DNA from 2 places in the Paraburkholderia aromaticivorans genome. Region 2 is predicted to be linked to the other one. Evidence: riboswitches for the same ligand, from Rfam matches in the RefSeq annotation. Region 2 holds a riboswitch; the other holds the start of a gene.
What was found. Region 2 has a riboswitch for thiamine pyrophosphate ahead of CJU94_RS07050 (FAD-dependent oxidoreductase). Riboswitches for the same ligand answer to the same signal wherever they lie in the genome.

Region 1: it holds a riboswitch for thiamine pyrophosphate, as region 2 does, so the genes downstream of both, thiC (phosphomethylpyrimidine synthase ThiC) here and CJU94_RS07050 (FAD-dependent oxidoreductase) in region 2, are expected to answer to the same signal.

Annotation. Positions count from the first base shown of each region.
Region 1 covers NZ_CP022989.1:2,509,164-2,519,716, reverse strand. Annotated here, with positions in the region: gene CJU94_RS11540 (DUF4397 domain-containing protein) at 1-170, opposite strand, end outside; gene CJU94_RS11535 (NADPH-dependent 2,4-dienoyl-CoA reductase) at 533-2,578, shown strand; gene CJU94_RS11530 (EamA family transporter) at 2,639-3,568, opposite strand; gene CJU94_RS11525 (GreA/GreB family elongation factor) at 4,517-4,927, shown strand; TPP riboswitch at 5,078-5,196, shown strand; gene thiC (phosphomethylpyrimidine synthase ThiC) at 5,290-7,221, shown strand; gene CJU94_RS11515 (glycine zipper 2TM domain-containing protein) at 7,488-7,700, shown strand; gene CJU94_RS11510 (hypothetical protein) at 7,968-8,456, shown strand; gene CJU94_RS11505 (L-lactate permease) at 8,780-10,378, shown strand.
Region 2 covers NZ_CP022989.1:1,548,389-1,558,941, reverse strand. Annotated here, with positions in the region: gene CJU94_RS07100 (ABC transporter ATP-binding protein) at 1-194, opposite strand, end outside; gene CJU94_RS07095 (STAS domain-containing protein) at 366-659, opposite strand; gene CJU94_RS07090 (MlaC/ttg2D family ABC transporter substrate-binding protein) at 656-1,288, opposite strand; gene CJU94_RS07085 (MlaA family lipoprotein) at 1,404-2,447, opposite strand; gene mlaD (outer membrane lipid asymmetry maintenance protein MlaD) at 2,459-2,998, opposite strand; gene mlaE (lipid asymmetry maintenance ABC transporter permease subunit MlaE) at 3,089-3,856, opposite strand; gene CJU94_RS07070 (ABC transporter ATP-binding protein) at 3,853-4,674, opposite strand; gene thiE (thiamine phosphate synthase) at 4,770-5,873, opposite strand; gene CJU94_RS07060 (thiazole synthase) at 5,870-6,685, opposite strand; gene thiS (sulfur carrier protein ThiS) at 6,728-6,925, opposite strand; gene CJU94_RS07050 (FAD-dependent oxidoreductase) at 6,992-8,122, opposite strand; TPP riboswitch at 8,340-8,463, opposite strand; gene CJU94_RS07045 (ABC transporter ATP-binding protein/permease) at 8,839-10,553, shown strand, end outside.

The DNA of each region.
Region 1 (10,553 bases), 960 kb from region 2:
CTGCCGTTCACGAGAAAGTCGACTGCCGGGCCACTGGGAATGGCATGAATGAAGTGGATCTCCGGATTGGTCAGCCCGAGTTCCTTGCCCACGTCGTCGGAACCGCCGCCACACGCGCTCAGAATGGTTGCAACTGCAGCCATTGCCACCATGGTTCGGATCAGTTTCATTATGTTCACCTATCGATGTTGTCGGGCTCTCGGCCCATTGATTTGTGGACGTCCCGCTTCGGACAACACGCCGTCTGAAACCTTGTTCGTTGGTCATTGGAACGGTTTCAGGCCGGCTCTCCGAAGCGGAGCACCCCCTCCTATCCCTGCCGCACATCGCGCCTTCTGGTCGAGCGGCGCGGTCCGTGTCGATGGACGCTCGTTTCGAGCAATGCGTGTGCCGCGGGCTTCGGCATGGCGGGTGGCGGCTGAAGAATGTCTTACGGAGCAACGAGTTGCGAGGATTAGAATTTTTCCTCGGAGGGTTGGCACGCGGCGCGGTGTATCGTTCGTGCGCATCCAATACTTACACGATCCTTCCCATGTCTTACCACCACTTACTCGCCGAACTCGACCTCGGCTTCACCCGCTTGCGCAACCGCGTGGTGATGGGTTCGATGCACACGGGCATGGAAGACCGCTTCTGGAATTACCCGAAGCTGGCCGCGTACTTCCGCGAGCGCGCGAAGGGCGGTGTCGGTCTGATCGTGACGGGCGGGATTTCGCCGAATCGCGAGGGCTGGCTGTTGCCGTTCGGCGGCACGCTGAATTCCGTCTTCGATCTGCGCAATCACCGGCAACTGACCGAAGCCGTGCACGCCGAAGGCGGCAAGATCGCGCTGCAGATCCTGCATGCGGGCCGCTACGGGTATCAGCCGTTCGTCGTATCGGCCTCGGCGATCAAATCGCCGATCTCGAAGTTCAAGCCGCGCGCGCTGAGCATCGCCGGCATTGCGAAGACCGTGCGCGATTACGCGCGCTGCGCGCGGCTCGCTCAACGCGCGGGCTACGACGGCGTCGAGATCATGGGCAGCGAAGGCTATCTGCTCAACCAGTTCCTGTGCCCGCGCACCAACCGGCGCACCGACGCGTACGGCGGCAGCATCGAAAACCGCATGCGGCTCGCGCGCGAGATCGTCGAGCGGGTGCGCGCCGTGTGTGGCGAGCGCTTTATCGTCGTGTACCGGATCTCGCTGATCGATCTGGTGGATGGCGGCAACACGTGGGACGAAACCGTGCAGGTCGCCCAGGCGCTCGAAGCGGCCGGTGCGACGATGTTCAACACCGGCATCGGCTGGCACGAAGCGCGGGTGCCGACCATCGTGACCTCGGTGCCGCGCGCCGCCTTCGCTGCGCTGAGCGCGCGCCTGAAGGCCGCCGTGAAGGTGCCGGTGATCGTGTCGAACCGCATCAATACGCCCGACGTCGCCGAAGAACTGCTCGCACAGGGAGCCGGCGATCTGGTATCCATGGCGCGGCCGCTACTGGCCGACCCCGAGTTCGTGCTGAAGACCGCCGAGGGGCGCACGCACGAAATCAACACCTGTGTCGCCTGCAATCAGGCCTGCCTCGATCACACGTTCAAGAACCAGCGCGCAACATGTCTCGTCAATCCGCGCGCGGGACGCGAAACCGAACTCGTCTACCGGCCCGTCGCCGCTCAGCAGGCCGCGCGTTCGGTCGCCGTGGTCGGCGCGGGGCCGGCGGGATTGTCGGCGGCGACCGTGGCGGCCGCGCGCGGGCATCGCGTGACGCTGTTCGATGCGAGCGCAGCGATCGGCGGCCAGTTCAATCTGGCGATGCGCGTGCCCGGCAAGGAAGAGTTCAGCGAAACGATCCGCTATTTTCAGAGCCAGTTGCAGCGCCACCACGTGGACGTGCGGCTCGGCACGCGCGTCGATGCCGCGCTGCTGGCCGCCGGCGCTTATGACGACGTGATCGTCGCCACCGGCATCGTGCCGCGGCGGCCGGCGATTGCCGGCATCGACGCGGCGAACGTGCTGTCGTACGTGGACGTGTTGCGCGGCGCGCCGGTCGGTGAGCGCGTCGCGGTGATCGGCGCGGGCGGCATCGGCTTCGACGTCAGCGAGTTTTTGCTGCATCGCGCTGGCGACCCACTGCCGATGCCGCGCGACGCATGGCTCGACGAATGGGGGGTCGATCTTGCCGTGCGGGAACGCGGTGGGCTGAAACCGCCCGCCCCGGCGCGACCGCCGCGGCAAATATGGCTGTTGCAACGCAAGGCCGGCAAGCTCGGCATGGGGCTCGGCAAGACCTCCGGCTGGGTGCATCGCGCGACGCTGGCAAGGAACGGCGTGAAGATGCTCGGTGGCGTGTCGTATCGGGAAATCGCGGAGCGCGGGCTGAAGATCGCGCGTGAAGGCGTCGAAGAGTGGCTCGACGTGGATACGATCGTCGTGTGCGCGGGGCAGGAGTCGCTGCGCGATCTGCATCCGCAGACGGTGGCGGCCGAAGCGAGTCGTGCCGACGGGCCGCGTTATCACGTGATCGGCGGGGCCAGGGTCGCGACCGAACTGGATGCGAAACGCGCGATTCGCGAAGGCGCGGAAGTGGCCGCGGCGCTGTGAGCGTAGCGGCCCGCCGGCGCTCGGCTGCAAGCAGATTCGAGGCGCACAGCGAGGCCGGACTCAGGCGAGCCGCTTGTTCCGGTAGTCGAACCAGAACGACAGCCCCACGCTCGCCAGAATGACGATGGTTGCGATCACCGTGGAGCGGGTCACCGGCTCGCCGAGCAGCAGCGCACCGAGCACCACGGCCACCACCGGGTTCACGTACATGCAACTGCTGGCAATGATCGGACTGGTGTGCCGGATCAGAAAGCCGTACGCGACGTAAGCGGCCATCGTGCCGATCAGCATCAGGTAGATGAACGCCAGCACCGGCAGCACATGCACCTCGAGCATCCGCTCGCCCGAGGCCCACGCGACGAGGGTCGACATCGCGCCGCCCAGACCGATTTGCAACGACGTCGAGAGAAACAGGTCCGAGGGCAGCTTCAGCCGCCCGGCCAGATGCGCGCCGCCCGCCCAGAAAAGCGCGCCGCACAGAATCGCCAGGCTGCCGCCGGCCGAGCCCGGCGTGCTGTCGCCGTGACTGAGAATCGCAATGCCGACCAGACCGAGGCCGACCGCGAACCACTCGCCGCGGCCGATCTTGCGCCCCGCCACCGCCGCGATCACCGTCGCGAACAGCGGCACGGTGGCGACCATCACCGCCGCGGTGCCGGTGCCGACGGTGCGCATTCCATAGGCGAGCATGCCGCTCGACAAACCGACCAGCATCGTGCCGACGAGCCCCGCATTGCGGATTTCGGCGGCGCCCGGCCAGACCGGATTGCGGCGCGCCGCGAAAATGAAGAGCCCTACGCCGGCGAACAGATTGCGCAGCCCCGAGAGCAGCAGCGGCGGAAACGAACCCAGCGCGACGTGCACGGCGAGATAGGTCGAACCCCACACGAGATAGACGACGGCGAGCGCGAGCGCGAGCTGGCCGTTGCGGGATTGCGGCAAACGGAGCGGAAGACCACGCGGAAAACGGCTTGGGAGTTGCAGCGACATGCGTTCAACCCGCCCATGCCGCTCGAGGCGCGGCGCCCCCGCTGAAGACCCTGAAACGGGATGGCGGACACCGCATCGGCGATACGGTCTGAAGGGCGAGGCTGGCGGACATGATGGTGGAACGGAAGGACGATAGATGGCCAGTGAGCCACAACGCCGCAGCGGTCGAAGGCAATCGAGCCACGGCGAACACGCGCCAAATGGTGGGCGCGCATCGCATTATGCAGTAAGCGCCCACCGCGTCGCTTGAAAGAATCGTAACTTTTCGGCGTACTTGCAACAAAAAACCCGGGGGCGTCTGGCCGGATCCGCGCCGCCTCGGTGCCCGCGGAATGCGTCGAACCTATGCGCCGGGCGATCCCGCTTCGGTGCGAGCCGGCCCGAATGGCGCCGGATCGTTTCCCGCTCGCGTCTCTGGCCGGCCGGTTGGGCTGATTGCCGACGGAACCGCTCATGATTCGGTATCCATAACGTTCCGGCACGCGGCCAGCAGGCTCGACCACGGCGCAAGCGGTCTGCCGGCGGCGGGCGCCACGTTTCGAGCGGGTCATCCCGGGCGCCGAGTCGAGCGACACCCCGCCCTGTGCTAAAGTCGGGAGACAGCGGGCGCGTGCTAACATTCAGCTTTCTATTGGGCCCATGCAGCGCACCCGCGCCCCGATACTGCGCCGCCCGCCTCACCCTCTCTCGCTACCCACCGGCTACCTCGATGCGTTTTCCGACTTCCCGTGCCTTCTGCCGCTTGCGCCCCCGCCGCGCAACCGGTCGCGCGCGCGTGCAGTTCATGCCGCATCGCGCCGGCGAGCCGTCCCGAACGCTCCCGCTCCACGCCGCCCGGCGCCCGATCTAACGCTGCTCGCTCCATTGCCTGAGCCGCGTTGTCGGGCTCCGGGCCGATCTCATCCGCACGCTGTTTCCCTACATGCAGATCGAATTGGAGTACCCATCGTGAAAAAGACGAAAACCTGTTACCTGACCGAGCTCGACGTCGCCCGTCTGGAGAAGCACGCAGCCGCGCCCGGCGCCGAAGCGCGTTTCCAGGACATGCTCGACGACGTGCTGGAACGCGCCGTGATCGTCGACTCGCACGAGATTCCGGCCAATGTCGTCACGATGAATTCGCAAGCCACGCTGGTCGACGAAACCAGCGGCGAGCACATGACCTGGACCGTGGTCTATCCGCCGAATGCGGACTTCGCGCACGGCCGCCTGAACGTGTTCTCGCCCGCCGGCCTCGCGTTGCTTGGCGCCAAACGCGGCGAGCGCATCCGCTTCACGCCGCCGAGCGGCACGGAAAAAGTGCTGAAGCTGGAAAAGATCCTGTTTCAACCCGAAGCCGCCGACAATTTCACGCTGTAAGCACAGCGCAAAGGCGTAGCAAAACGTGCCGCGCGGCTTCTTGAGCTCCCCCTGGAGCCGGCCACGCCGCCTGCCCTGCCGCACCGATATCCGCCATCCGATGTTTCAGGACGGGTTGCCAAGCGGTGTGCGGCCGGTGTATCGTGTGCGCTGCTAACGCGGGGGTCCTGCGTCGCACGGAGGTTGGAGGTCCGTGTTGCGCGGGTGAGAAATACCCTTTGAACCTGATCTGGATAATGCCAGCGCAGGGAAGCGTACGGATTTCGCACCCCAGCCTTATCGCCTCACCTCTCGCGAATTCCGACAACTTCCATCTCGTCTCCTGCTTAGCCGCCCCACATAGCTTTGCAAAGGAGATACGCATGAACGCCAATCCGAAGTTCCTTTCCGCCGACGCTCACGTCGACGAAGCCGCCGTCGCGCCGCTGCCGAATTCCCGCAAGGTCTACGTGACCGGCTCGCGTCCCGACATCCGCGTGCCGATGCGCGAAATCTCGCAGGCCGACACGCCCGACAGCTTCGGCGGCGAGAAGAATCCGCCGGTCTACGTGTACGACACGTCGGGCCCCTACTCGGATCCGGACGCCACAATCGACATCCGCGCCGGTCTGCCGGCGCTGCGTCAGGCGTGGATCGAAGAGCGCGGCGACACCGAGGCGCTGACGGGCCTGTCGAGCGACTTCAGCCGCGAACGCGCGGCCGACACGGCGACCGCCGAACTGCGCTTCCAGGGCCTGCACCGCACGCCGCGCCGCGCGATCGCCGGCAAGAACGTCTCGCAGATGCACTACGCGCGTCGAGGCATCATCACGCCGGAAATGGAGTACATCGCGATTCGCGAGAACCAGCGCCGCGCCGAGTATCTGGAAAGCCTCAAGACGAGCGGCCCGAACGGCGAAAAGCTCGCCGCGATGATGGGCCGCCAGCACCCGGGGCAGGCGTTCGGCGCGAGCGCGTTCGGTCCGAACGGCCTCACCGAAATCACGCCGGAATTCGTGCGCGAGGAAGTGGCGCGCGGCCGCGCGATCATCCCGAACAACATCAATCACCCGGAAAGCGAACCGATGATCATCGGCCGCAACTTCCTCGTGAAGGTGAATGCGAATATCGGCAATTCGGCGGTGACGTCCTCGATCGGCGAGGAAGTCGACAAGATGACGTGGGCGATCCGCTGGGGCGGCGACACGGTGATGGACCTGTCCACCGGCAAGCACATTCACGAAACGCGCGAGTGGATCATCCGCAACAGCCCGGTGCCGATCGGCACGGTGCCGATCTATCAGGCGCTGGAAAAGGTCAACGGCAAGGCCGAAGACCTGACGTGGGAAATCTTCCGCGACACCCTCATCGAACAGGCCGAACAGGGCGTCGACTACTTCACGATTCACGCGGGCGTGCGTCTGCAATACGTGCCGCTCACGGCCAAACGCATGACGGGCATCGTCTCGCGCGGCGGCTCGATCATGGCCAAGTGGTGTCTGGCTCACCACAAGGAAAGCTTCCTGTACGAGCATTTCGAAGACATCTGCGAAATCATGAAGGCCTATGACGTGGCCTTCTCGCTCGGCGACGGCCTGCGCCCCGGCTCGATCTACGACGCCAACGACGAGGCGCAGCTCGGCGAGCTGAAGACGCTCGGCGAACTCACGCAGATCGCGTGGAAGCACGACGTGCAGACCATGATCGAAGGCCCGGGCCACGTGCCGATGCAGCTCATCAAGGAAAACATGGACCTGCAACTGGAATGGTGCGACGAAGCGCCGTTCTACACGCTGGGACCGTTGACGACGGACATCGCGCCGGGCTACGACCACATCACGTCGGGTATCGGTGCGGCGATGATCGGCTGGTTCGGCACGGCCATGCTGTGCTACGTCACGCCGAAGGAACACCTTGGGCTGCCGAACAAGGACGACGTCAAGACCGGCATCATCACCTACAAGCTCGCCGCGCACGCCGCCGATCTGGCGAAGGGCCATCCGGGCGCGCAGGTGCGTGACAACGCGCTGTCGAAAGCGCGCTTCGAATTCCGTTGGGAAGACCAGTTCAACCTCGGTCTCGACCCGGACAAGGCGCGCGAATTCCACGACGAAACGCTGCCGAAGGACTCGGCCAAGGTCGCGCATTTCTGCTCGATGTGCGGCCCGCACTTCTGCTCGATGAAAATCACGCAGGACGTGCGCGAATTCGCCGCCCAACAAGGCGTGACCGATGACGAAGCGCTGAAGAAAGGCATGGAAGTGAAGTCGATCGAGTTCATGAAGAACGGCGCTGAGATTTATCAGCGGCAATAAGATTGGAGGCGGATCGAACGTTTTCACGTGCGCTTCGATCCGCCACCCGATCCGCCAGACCACTGCATTGCAGCATGAAGCCCGCCACTGGCGGGCTTTTGCGTTTGTGTAAGCCAGGCACGCCGCATGCTGAAGCGAGGGAAACATTTGATTACGAAACCGTCAGTTCGCTGACAAGCGCATACATCCGGATACGGGCTGCGGCGATAACATCAAATGCAAGAAAAGTGACTAGTTCCTACTACAACACTACTGGAGTCAGCATCATGAAAACGATTCGTCAAATCGGCACGCTCGCGGCCATCGTGGCAGTCGTGGTAAGCCTTTCCGCGTGCGAAGGCATGAGCCGGCAAGGTCGCGACACGGCCATCGGCGCGGGTCTCGGCGGCGCGGCGGGCGCGGCGATCGGCGGCAATGCACTGTCGACGATCGGCGGCGCGGCGGCCGGCGGCATTATCGGCAATCAGGTGGGCAAGTAATCGGGGGATGTCAGTCGGACGGCAACTTCACGCGATGCCGGACATGACGTAGACGAGGGTCGCGCGATGCTCGACCCTCGAACCGCCGGATGCGCCGTACCTGAAGCGGCGCGCGACACTTCATGCGCCTCGCGCCTGGCGTCGCGATGAGGTGCGCAATGAGGTGAAATAAGCCGTTACCGTTTTGCAATCCTGCTGGCGTCGCAGCAGCGTAAGCTGGTGCTGTGACGCCCCATTGGCGGCGTTCGATTCATTCAGGAGCGCGTCATGAAGTCCCGCCTCATCCCTAAGGTGCGCGCGATCGGCCAGTGGCTGCCGCTGCGATCTTCCAGGTGTTCCATTCCCCCTCTTTCGCACGCCGGCTTGGTGCTCGGCGGGGTGGTGTGTGCGCTCACGCTGTCCGGTTGCTATTACCCATACGGGTACTATCCAGCCGGCTATTACCCGTACTACGGCACCGTACCCGCTTCCGCCACGCAACAGGCCGTGCCCTTGAACCAGGACGGCTCATACGCAGCGCCCCAGCAGCAACAGGCGCAGGTGCCAGCGGATCAGCAGGCTTCACCGCCCACTTACGCGGTCGCCGCCCCTCCCGTTTACGTGGCGCCCGCGTATCCCGTCTACTATCCGCCGCCGGTCTATCCGGCTTATTACGGCTATCCGGGCTGGTATGGACCATCGGTCTCGATCGGCTTCGGTTTCGGCGGCTACTGGGGTGGCCACGGCGGAGGGCACGGCCACGGCCATGGGCATTAAGGCCTGCCGGCACGATTGCCGTCATGGACTTCACACGATGGACTGCATGGCAGACCCGGCATTGCGCGCCCGCATCGCGTCCCGCGCGTCTTCTCACGTATGGGCAACGCGCGCTCGCAGTCCTCGTGCGCTTAGCCCGTAGTTTCTGCTTGACGCGGCCCGGCGGGGCTCTATGCTTGGGAAAGCCGCACGTAGTACCTGTTTAAAAAAAGCGACCCGGCCCGTCCCACGCGTGCCGACGACGCCCATCCGCCCTGCCAGAGCGACGCGCCCCGTAGAACGGACTGCCGCGTCGGGTGCGAACAACAAAAGAAGGAGACGCGATGTTTCATCAACTACTCACCCCTGTCGGCAATTCGCTATTGCCCTCGTTCCTCGTTGCAGCGTTACCGATCATCGTCGTGCTGCTTCTGCTTGGCTGGGCGCGCCGGCCGGCGTGGCAGGCGTCGCTCGCGGGCCTCGTCGTCGGCCTGGTCGTGGCGATCTTCGTCTGGCAGTTTCCGGTCGGGCTCGCGGTCGATTCGGTGCTCGCCGGCGCGGTATTCGCCTGCTGGCCGGTCATGTGGATCGTGTTCGCGGCGATCCTGCTTTACAACATCTCGCAGCGCTCGGGCCGCTTCGCGGCCTTTCGGATGTGGATGATCGACAATCTGCCGAACGACCGGCGCGTCGTGCTGGTGGTGATCGGCTTTTCGTTCGGCGCGCTGCTCGAAGGCATTTCCGGCTTCGGCACGCCGGTCGCCATCACCAGTTCGTTGCTGATTCTGCTCGGTTTTCCCACGCTGGAGGCGCTCGTCTTCACGCTCATTTTCAATACCGCGCCGGTCGCCTTCGGCGCGCTCGGCGTGCCGATCACCGTGCTCGGCGCGGTCACGCACCTGCCGGCCGATTCGCTCGCCAAGATGGTCGGCCGCCAGTTGCCGTTCTTCGCGTTCCTGCTGCCCTTCTATGTGATCAGCGTCTACGCGGGCTTTCGCAACATGCTGAAAGTGTGGCCGGTGCTGCTGGTATCGGGGGCGAGCTTCGCGCTGACGCAGTTCGTCGCCTCGAACTTCGTGAACTACAGCCTGACCGACGTGTTGTCGTCGATGGTCTCGCTCGTTCTGACCATTGCCTTTCTGCGCGTCTGGCGGCCCGAGGTGGATCCGGAATTCGCGGTCAACATCGACCGTGTCGGCGAGGTGCGCGGCAAGATCAGCGGCGGCCAGGGCTGGTATCCGTGGATCATCGTGTCGGTCGTGGTGATCGTCTGGACGGTAGCGAAGATCTTCCTGATCGGCGACGTCAAGGTGCCGTGGCCCGGCCTCGACAAAGCCGTTTTCATCACCCTGTACAACACGCCGTACGGCGCGGTGTGGGACTTTCAGCCGCTCGCCACCGGCACCGCGATTCTCGTCGCCGCGCTCATCACCACCTTCGTGGTCGGTCTGAGCGCGCGCGAGTTCGGCGCGGCCATCGTCGACACGTGGGTGCAGACGCGCATCGCCATCCTGACGGTGGCGACCATCGTCGGGCTCGCCTATCTGATGAACTACTCGGGGCTCACGTACACGCTGGGGCTGGGCGTTGCCTCGGTCGGACCGTTCTTTCCGCTGGTGTCGGCGTTCCTCGGCTGGGTCGCGGTGTTCCTGTCGGGCAGCGACACGTCGGGCAACGCGCTGTTCGGCAACCTGCAGGTGGTGGCGGCCAACCAGCTGAATCTCAACCCGATCCTGATGGCGGCGACGAATTCGTCGGGCGGCGTGATGGGCAAGATGATCTCGCCGCAAAACATCTCGACCGGCGTGGCGACCACCGAGCTCAAAGGCAAGGAAGGCGTGGTGTTCGCCAAAACGTTCAAGCATTCGATACTGTTGACGGTGCTGCTCGGCGTGCTGGTCTGGCTGCAGCAGAATTTCCTGCAGTGGATGATTCCGCACTGAGTTGAGAGGATTGGGCGCGCATGGAGGCGGCGGCGGAGTGAGCGGCGTCGGCAAAATAATTCACGATCTTCGACCGCGCGCCCTCTCCCGCCTGAACACCGGCGCTCCACCGCACATCCTTGTCGCAATTTTTCTCACATCAGCGTGAGAATTGCTCGTTTTGCGCGGGCCGCCG
Region 2 (10,553 bases):
TGGCCACGCACCGCGATACTGCCTTCATCGGCGCGCGCGAGCCCGGCGAGGATGCTGATGAGCGTTGTCTTGCCCGCGCCGTTCGGACCGAGCAGTCCGAAGAACTCGCCTTCTTCAACTGTGAGGCTGACGCCCTTGAGCGCCTGCAAGTCCTTGTAGCGCTTCTTGACGTTACGAATTTCTATGGCTGACATTGACTGTGGGCCGCGTGCGTCGCAGCGCCTAAAGGAGCCCTGAGTGGGCGCACAAATGCTGGAAGGAACGGAATTGGGGCCGGTTATAGGCCCCGAAAAACGTTTGATTATAGGGCAAAAATCGGTGGCCCTATCTCAGCCGGGGGGTTTGGAAGTGACGCGCCGGGGGCGTCAATGTCGCGCCGATAAGAGGGTATCGACGCCGTAGGCTTGCGCAAGGCTGGCGAGACCAGCCGGCAGGTTGACGATCTCGAACGCGCCGCCGCGCGCTTGAGCGGCGCGCTGCCACGCAAGGAGGACGGCCAGCGCGGACGAATCGAATTGCGCGAGCGGCGCGCAATCCACGCCGTTCGCGCCCGCCGCGATCCGTTGCAAACCCGCCGCGAGCGCGGCGTTCGCGCTCTCGTGGGTCAGCGTCGCGCCGCTTTCAAAGCGGTTCGCGACGGGGCTCAGCACTTCGCTCACGACTGCTTGCCCGCGGCGAGTTGCTGGTTGCGCTGCGTGAGGAACTGGATCAGTCCGTCCACGCCCTTCTGCTGAATCTGCTCGTTGAACTGCTGCTGATATGCCTGGATCAGCCATGCGCCGAGCACGTTGATGTCATAGACGCGCCAGCCTTGCGGCGTCTTGTAAAGACGGTAGTCCAGTTCGATCGGCGAGCCATTGTTCATCACGACCGAGCGCACCACCGTGTCGGTGTCGTCCGGGTTCATGCGGAACGGCTTGTACTGGATCTGCTGATCGCGCACCTGCGCCAAGGCGCCCGAATATGTACGGATCAGCAGCATCTTGAACTGCTCGACCACCTGGTTTTGCTGCTCCGGCGTGGCCGTGCGCCAGTTGCGGCCCATGGCCAGTTGCGTGGTGCGGCGAAAATCGGTGTACGGCAGGATCTTTTCGTTGACCAGCCGGGTGATATGCGAGATGTCGCCTTGCTGGATCGACTTGTCGGCGCGCACTGCGTCGATCACTTCCTGCGTGACCGTCTTGATCATGCCGTCGGGTGAATTGGCGTCGACCGTTTGTGCTGATGCACCGGCACTGGCAAACGAGAACAGCGCGGCGAACAGCGGAATCAAGAACAATTTTTTCATTTGGAGCCCTGCCTTAAAAAATAGTGCAACCGTTTGAGCCGACATTAGCACGCGAGTTCAGCAGCAATCCATGCGCAAACTGCGAGAGTCGTATCGATCTGTTACGGCCGCACGATCAACGCAATTTGAATGACGGAAAGTTGAAACGCGTAGGCGGCACCAGTTGGCCGGCCGGAATCTGCGTCGTTTCAGGGCCGCCATTCAGGTCCAGCGGCGGCGTTTCGGTGCTGCCCGACGCGGCTTCCGGCGCTGCCGCGGTGCCCGACGCCGCTTGCGGCGGCGTGGCCGCGGCCGCCCCGGAGGCCGGCGCCGGCTTCGCGGCGGCAGCACCCGGCGTGCCCGCCGCGCCGGCCGTACCGGTTACGGCGCCAGCCGGCGCACCGGCCGCGCTGCCGTCGACGTCGTCGTATTTCGGCAGCGGCGCTTCTTCGCCATAGTTCGGTAGCGCCTGCGACTGCTTGTTGTCCGACAACAAGTACTGACGGCGTTGCAGATACGCATTGCGCACGAACGAGTATTTATCCAGTGCGGCGCCTTCCAACACATCGCTCGCGCTCAGCAGATTGGCGCGCGTGTTGACCACGTTCAGGCCGTACAGCGCCCAGCTCAGCCCCGCCGGATCGATATAGCTGAGCGGGTTCACATAATAGTTGCCGATCGAGCCGACCGCATCGCGCACGGTGCTCGGCCCGAACAGCGGCAGCACGAGGTACGGGCCCGCCGGCACGCCATAGTGACCGAGCGTCAGGCCGAGGTCGTTGTCGTGCTTGGGCAGCTTGGCGAGCGTTGCCACGTCGAACAGACCGCCGACACCGAACACCGTGTTGATCACGATCCGCATGATGTCTTCGACACCGTCGGTGATCTTCAACTGCAGCAGGTTGTTCGCCGCAATGTAGACGTCGCCGATGTTCGAAAAGAAATTCGTCACGCTGTCGCGCACCGGCTGCGGAGTCGCCCACACGTAGCCCTTCGCGACCGGCTTGAGCGCGTACTGGTCGATCTTGTCGTTGACGGTGAACATCGTGCGGTTCAAACCTTCGAGCGGATCGCCCTTGGTCGGCGTCTGCACGGTCGTACAGCCGGCGAGCAGCATGGCGACGACCGCCAGCTTACCGAGCGGGAAAGCGCGTGCGGTCTTGATGCGCGTGGTCTGCATTCTTGTTCTCCTTATTGAGCCGCCGCGCCGGAGGCGGGCAGGCTCGGCGCCGCGGGCGCGGGTGTGCTCGCAACCGCGCCCGGCTTGGACGCACCCGAATCGGCAGCCTTGCTATACAGAAACTGTCCGATGAGGTTTTCCAGCACGATCGCCGACTGCGTCATGGAGATGGTGTCGCCCGCTTTGAGCATCTCGCTGTCGCCGCCCGGTTCGAGCCCGATGTACTGTTCACCCAGCAGACCCGAGGTCAGAATCTTCGCCGACGTGTCTTTCGGAAACTGGTATTGCTTGTCCAGATCGATCGTGACGACGGCCTGGTACGCGTTGCTGTCGAAGCCGATCGACCCGACGCGACCGACCGTCACACCCGCGCTCTTCACGGGCGCGCGCGCCTTCAGTCCGCCGATATTGTCGAACTTGAGCTTGACCGGATACGTTGCCTGGAACGACAACGAGCTCATGTTGCCGGCCTTCAGCGCGAGAAACAGCAACGCCACGAAACCCAACACCACGAACAGGCCGACCCAGAAGTCGAGAGCAGTCTTTTTCATCGTCATCCCAAAGTGAATCCGCCACGCCGTCGACACTTCCGCCGCGCGCGTCGAATGACGCGCCGCCGGCGAAAAAAGTGTGGCGCGGACTTAGCTGAACATCAGTGCGGTCAGCAGAAAATCGAGCCCGAGCACCGCAAGCGACGCGTACACGACAGTCTTGGTCGTGGCGCGCGACACGCCTTCCGGCGTCGGCTTGGCTTCATAGCCCTGAAACAGCGCAACGAACGTCACCGCAAGGCCGAACACCACGCTCTTGACGACCCCCGCGCCGACATCGCGCCAGACATCGACGCCGCCTTGCATCTGCGACCAGAACGCGCCGGCGTCGACGCCGATCAGCAGCACGCCGACCACGTAGCCGCCGAGCACGCCGACCGCGCTGAAAATCGCCGCGAGGATCGGCATCGAAATAATGCCGGCCCACAGGCGCGGTGCGACCACGACCTTCACCGGGTCCACCGCCATCATTTCCATCGCGGTCAATTGCTCGCCCGCTTTCATCAAGCCGATCTCTGCCGTGAGCGACGTGCCGGCGCGCCCGGCGAACAGCAGCGCCGTGATCACCGGGCCGAGTTCGCGCACGAGCGACAGCGCCACCAGCAACCCGAGCGCCTGCTCCGAGCCGTACCGGTTCAGCGTGTAATAGCCCTGAAGGCCGAGCACGAAGCCGACGAACAGGCCCGACACGGCAATGATCACCAGCGAATAGTTACCCACGAAGTGGATCTGCTTCGTGACAAGACGCGGACGGCGCAGCAACGGGAAAAATTCGAGCACCAGCCGCAAGAAAAAGCGCGTGGCATAGCCGGCCGTGCCCAGCCCGTCGAGCACCGAGCGGCCGATCGCACTGATCATGACTGACCTCCGCCGATGCCGAAGTCCGCCGCGAGCGGCGTCTTGCCGGGGTAGTGAAATTTGAAGGGACCGTCCGGCGCGCCGTCGATGAACTGGCGCACCGTGGGGTCGGTCGACTCCCGCAATTCGGCGGGCGTGCCTTCGGCATGGACTCCGCCATTGGCGAGGAAGTAGACGTAATCCGCAATCGCGAACGATTCCGGCACGTCGTGCGTGACGAGGATCGAGGTGGCGCCGAGCGCCTGATTCAGCGCGCGAATCAGGTTCGCGGTGATGCCGAGCGAGATCGGATCGAGACCGGCGAACGGCTCGTCGTACATCATCAGTTCGGGATCGAGCGCGATGGCGCGCGCGAGCGCCACGCGCCGCGCCATGCCGCCGGAGATCTCCGACGGCAGCAGGTCGCGAGCGCCGCGCAAGCCGACCGCGTTGAGCTTCATCAGCACGAGGTCGCGGATCAGTTGTTCGGGAAGGTCGGTATGCTCACGCAGCGCGAAGGCGACGTTTTCGAACACGGACATATCGGTGAAAAGCGCGCCAAACTGGAACAGCATGCCCATTTTGCGGCGCAGCGCGTAGAGGCCGTCGCGCGTTTGCCGGCCGACGTCCTGGCCGTCGAACAGAATCTCGCCGCGCTGCGCGCGCACGAGACCGCCGATCAGGCGCAGCACCGTGGTCTTGCCACAGCCCGAGCCGCCCATGACCGCGACCACCTGGCCGCGCTTGAAGCGCAGATTCAGGTTCGACAGAACGAGCCGGTCGCCGTAACCGAAGTCGACGTCGCGCAGCTCGAGTAAGGTCTCGGGTGAGGAAGACACGAAACTGACAGTCCTTTTACACGGAAGGCCGAATTATAGGGCCATCGTGCAAAAGTTGCCCTGAGCGCGCCCTGTCCCTTAATCAATCATGACGATTATTGCGTAAACGCTTGTTGCAGTGCAGAAAGGGCCGCGGCCGGATCCGCCGCTTCCGTCACCGCCCGCACCACGGCCGCGCAGCCGACGCCCGTCGCCAGCACGTCGGGCAGCACCTGCAGGTCGATCCCGCCGATCGCCACCAGCGGCACGACGCCGTCGAGCAGCCGCACGTAGCGGGCGAGGCGCCGCAGGCCCTGCGGCTCGGTCGGCATGACCTTGGTGGTGGTCGGAAACACCGCGCCCAGTGCAATGTAACTTGGCCGGAAATGCAGCGCCTTCAGAATCTCGTAGAAACCGTGAGTCGACAGGCCGAGCCGCACGCCTGCGGCCGCGAGCGCGGCGAGGTCCGCCGTATGCACGTCTTCCTGCCCGAGGTGGACGCCGTACGCGCCGGCTTCGAGCGCGGCCTGCCAATGGTCGTTGATGAACACCTGAGCGTCGTACTCACGGCCGACGGCCACGCAGCGGGCGATTTCGCGCTTCAGTTCGGCGGCGGGTTCGGCCGATTTGCGGCGCAGCTGCACGGTCTTCACGCCGAAGCCCACCACCCGTTCGACCCATTCCGCGCTCGGCAGCACCGGATACAGGCCCAGCTGCTCGGGGCAGCGCGCGAATGCCTGCGACGGCGCCTCGGGCAAGCCGGCAAGACGCGGGAAGTGGCTGATGTCGGCGGGAAAAGCGTCGTCGGCCCGGGTTTCGTCGCCGTCGCGCCAGGCGAGCGCCAGCACCAGCGCGTCATGCGGATCGAAGCCGCAGTCGAGGAACGCCGCCAGCGCGGCAACCCAATCTTCCGCCAGATGACCTTCCAGGCGGTATTTGTCGCCGCCCAGATGCAGCGTGGCCTTGTCCTCGGCGGCTTCGATCACGCCGGCGCCGCGCACCAGCCAGCGCGCCATCTGCTCGCCGTGCTGCTGCGCGTCGGCGATCAGGATCAGGTCGCCGCCGTTCGGTTCGTCCGGCGCGGTCAGGCAGATGCGCCATGGCGCGTGCGTCGGCGGCCAGTCGCCCAGCCGGGCGCGGATGCGCTCGGCGGCTTCGGTGAGTTCGTCGGCGGGCGGCCAGAAGAGGTCGCGGTCTTTCAATGTCAAACTCTTCGTCATGCGGCGCTCCCGTCTTGATGCCAGAACGGCATGCCAACCACCGGCGTGCTCGCGTGCGCGCTTTCGCGCTCGGCCATCGGTCCCGCCAGAAAGGCCTGGCGACCCGCTTCGACACCCAGCGCGAAGGCGCGCGCCATCGCGTCGGGGTGCGTGGCCTGCGAGACGGCCGTGTTCAGCAGCACGCCGTCGAAACCCCATTCCATCACCTGCGCCGCATGCGACGGCACGCCGAGTCCGGCGTCGACGATCAGCGGCACGTCCGGCAACCGCTCCCGCAGCACGCGCAAGCCGTATGGATTGATCACGCCCTTGCCGGTGCCGATCGGCGCACCCCACGGCATCAGCGCTTCACAGCCGGCGTCCAGCAGACGGCGGCCGATCACGAGGTCCTCCGTGCAATAAGGCAGCACCTTGAAGCCGTCCTTGATCAGTTGCGCGGCCGCTTCGATCAGGCCGACCGGGTCGGGCTGCAGCGTGTAGTCGTCGCCGATCAGTTCGAGCTTGATCCACTCGGTTTCAAAGATTTCGCGCGCCATATGCGCGGTCGTGACCGCCTCGCCGACGGTCAGGCAGCCGGCCGTGTTCGGCAAGAGCGGCACGCCGTGGCGCTTGAGCAGGTCGAAGAAGCTGGCTTGCGCGCCGCCTTCGTTCATCTGCCGGCGCAGCGCGACGGTCACCATGCCGGGCCGCGCCGCGTCGATGGAATCGGACAGCGATTGCAGCGACGGATAGCGCGAGGTGCCGAGCAGCACACGGCTTGCGAAGGTCTGGCCGTACAGCGTAAGTGCGTCGGCGGTCTGGGGGGAGGTCATCTGCATCATCCTTTGGGTCTGCGGCAAGACGTGGCGAGAGGCTCAGCCGCCGGCCACGGGTTGCACGACGTCGAGCTTGTCGCCCGCCTGCAGCGCGCGCGCCGCATGCTGGGCGCGCGCCACGAAATCGCCGTTCAGCGCGACCGCGAACGGCGGACGGGCGCCGTACGCGGCGAGCGCGTCGGCAACGGTCGCGCCTTCGGGCAGCGACAACGGCTTCTGATTGATATGAATGTCCATGGTGTTCGAATACGGTTCAATCGATGGCGAAAGCGGCGTGGCCTGCAGCGACAGTTCGCGCAACGCTCATGCCGGCTCCCGCGCGGAGTCCAGTTGAAAGAGCTCGCTCCAGCGCGCGGCGCGCTGCCAGTCGGCGAAGGCATCGGCGTCGCCGATGCGGCCGTCGAGCAGCGCCGCGGCGAAGCGCACGGCCTCGTCGGCGACTTCGGGCACGATCATGTAGCCGTGCCGGTACAGGCCGTTCACGCGCAGCGTCTGCGCGCCGTCCCACAGCAAGGCCGGACGGTGGTCCGGCAACGTTGGGCGGCACTGCGAATTCAGTTCGAGGATGCGTGCCTCGCCGAAGCCGGGGTGCACGGAAAACGCCGCGCTCAACAGTTCGAGCGCCGAGCGCACGCTCACCGGCGACATGTCCTCGCCTTCCACCTCGGTCGCGCCGATCACGTAGAGGTCGTCCTGCTTCGGCGCGATATAGAGCGGATAGCGCGGATGCAGCAGCCGCACCGGACGCGTCAGCCCGATGCCGGGCGCATGCACGCGCGCCACTTCGCCGCGAATGCCGCGCAGCGTGGGCAGCGCGGGCTTCGCGCCGAGGCCGCGGCAGTCGATCGTGATATGGGCGGGCGGCAGCGCGGCGTCGTCGACCGGCGTATTCCAGTGCGTTTCGACACCGCGTTGAACAAGGCCCGCGGCCAGCGCGCCCAGCACCTGCCGGTTATCGAGCTGGCCTTCGCGCGGCAACAGCCAGCCCTGATTGAAACGTCCCGCCAGGGCGGGCTCGGCAGCGCCGAGTTGCGCGCCCGCCAGCGTGACGAAGCCGCCGTCCAGCAATTCCGCCGGGGCATTCGAGCGCACCCGGCGCTCGAACAGCGGCGCTTCGGTGCGGTCGGCGTGATGCCAGACGACGAGCGTGCCATTGCGTTGAAAGAACACTGGCTCGGGCAGTTCGGCCAGCACTTGCGGCCAGGTATCCAGCGAACTCGCGCCGAGGCGCGTGATCAGCATTTCGGCGCTGGCCGCTTCCGCGAGCGGCGCCAGCATGGCTGCGGCAACCCACGCGGCGGCCTGCGAACCGGCGGCATCGCCACGCTCATAAAGCGCCACGCGATGTCCCTGGCCGGCGAGCCGCCACGCGACGAGGCGCCCACACAGGCCGCCGCCGAGGACAGCGAAATCGGGTTGCGCAGAACGCGTCATTGTGCGCACTCCGTTTCAGAACGGCGAGCAAAGCCGAAGCGGCACGGCGCGCCGGCGGCGTGACGAAGAGCAAAACACATATCTGAAGAATAGGCGGTCATCGAGTCCTTTCCGTACGGCCAACAAAACGCACGTACCCAGGACGAAACCGGCGGGTGAGGCCGGCCGGGCAATGCGCGTTCCAACGACTAACGCCGCCCGGCGGGGAATGGAAGACTGGCTGCTTCCGGAAACTTCCCGCGCCGGTATTACCCGGATCGGGTGCAAAGGGTCTCTCTCAGCCTCGCCGCCGCGGCATGAAAATCACGCCGCCAGTGCGCGAAGCACCCCTGTTTCGTCGAAGTCCATTAGACCATAAAAGACGCGGCCCCCGCAAACCAGCGCCCCGCCGCACGCGGTTTGATCCGACACCATCTTTTGCTTTATCAATACGGCCGAACGCAGTGCTCTGGCACAATGCCAGCACAGGATGCCGCACGAACGCGGCGCGGGCGGCCCGCCGGCCCGCCATGTTCGCAGCGGCACCGGCGCAGGGCCTCGCGGCGCAAATTAATTTCCGCTTAAGGGCTGCGCGCCAGAATCGGACGCTCACCCGGGCCTGCGTTAGTCGAGCACGACGCCCGGGCATGTACCGCAAACCCGCCGCAGGGCAGCCCGCAGACGGCGCTGCCCCGTTGGGTCAGCCCCGAATGGGCCAGCACTACTTCAGGATGCTCATGACACCGAATACCTCTGCCAGCCCCGTGCTGCCGCCCGACGAAAAAGTCTCCGCCTGGAGCCTGATCAAACCCTACTGGGTCTCCGAAGAACGAAACACGGCATGGGGCCTGCTCGTCGCGATCATCGTGATGAATCTGCTCGTGGTGTGGATCAACGTGAGGCTGAACCGCTGGAGCGCCGACTTCTACAACGCGCTGCAAACCAAGAACGTGCACGACTTCCCGCACCTGCTGATGGTGTTCTCGGGGCTCGCGTTCGGTTTCATCATCCTCGCGGTGTACGGCCGTTACCTGCGCCAGATGCTCGGCTTCCGCTGGCGCCAGTGGCTGACCACGCGCTACCTGAACGAGTGGCTGAAAGACAGCGCGTTCTACCGGATCGAGCGCGACCGCCTCGCCGACAACCCCGACCAGCGGATCAGCGACGACCTGCAATCGTTCGCCACGAGCACCCTTTCGCTAACGCTCGACCTGTTGTCCACGGTGGTCACGCTGGTGTCGTTCATCACGATCCTGTGGTCGCTCGCCGGCGCGCTGACCATTTCGCTCGGCGGCATGCCGATCGAGATTCCCGGCTACATGGTGTGGGCCGCGGCGCTTTACGCGGTGGTCGGTTCGCTGATCATCCAGAAGGTCGGCCATCCGCTCGTGCCGATCAACTACCAGGCGCAGAAAGTCGAGGCGGATTTCCGTTTCGGCCTGATCCGTCTGCGAGAAAACGCCGAGCAGATCGCCTTCTACAACGGCATGGACACCGAGAAGAAGAACGCGCACTCGCTGTTCGGCCGCATCCGCGACAACTGGTGGCAGGTGATGAAGTACACCAAGCGCCTCACGTTCGTACTGAGCTTCTACGGCCAGATCGCGATCATCTTTCCGCTGGTGGTCGCCGCGCCCCGCTACTTTGCCGGCGCCTTCACGTTCGGCGTGCTGATGCAGATTTCCAGCGCGTTCGGCACCGTCAGCGATTCGTTCTCGTGGTTCATCAACAGTTACGGCACCCTGGTCGAATGGCGCGCCACCGTGAACCGGTTGCGTGAATTCAAGCGCGTCGTGCACGCGCCGCACCTGAAGGAATCGGTTTCGCCGGCTACCGCGCATGGCGGCATCAATCTGCATTTCGTCGACGAAGACAAGCTCTCCACCGACGGTCTCAAACTCGCGCTGCCCAACGGCAACCCGCTGTCGCGCATTCGCGACGTCGCGATCCGGCCAGGCTCGCGCTGGCTGGTGCGCGGCCCGTCGGGTTCGGGCAAGAGCACGCTGATGCGCGCCCTCGCCGGTTTGTGGCCGTTCGGCGACGGCTCGATCGACGCCCCGGTCAACGCGCGCATGATGTTCATCCCGCAGGTGAGCTATATGCCGATCGGCCCCCTCAAGGCGGCGCTCACCTACCCCTCCGCCGCGGATACCTATACCGACGAGGAATGCCGCGAAGCGCTCGTGGTCTGCCATCTGTCGGAATACGCCGACCGCCTGCAGGAATCGGGGCACTGGACCCGCATTCTGTCGCCGGGCGAGCAGCAGCGCCTCGCCGCCGCGCGCGTGCTGTTGCACAAGCCTGACTATCTGTTCCTCGACGAAGCGACCAGCGCGCTCGACGCGGAAAACGAGGCGCGCCTCTATCGCCTGTTCACGGAACGGCTACCGAAGGCGGCGATTGTGAGTGTCGCGCATCGCGAGTCGCTGGCTGCGTTCCATGACGAAACGCT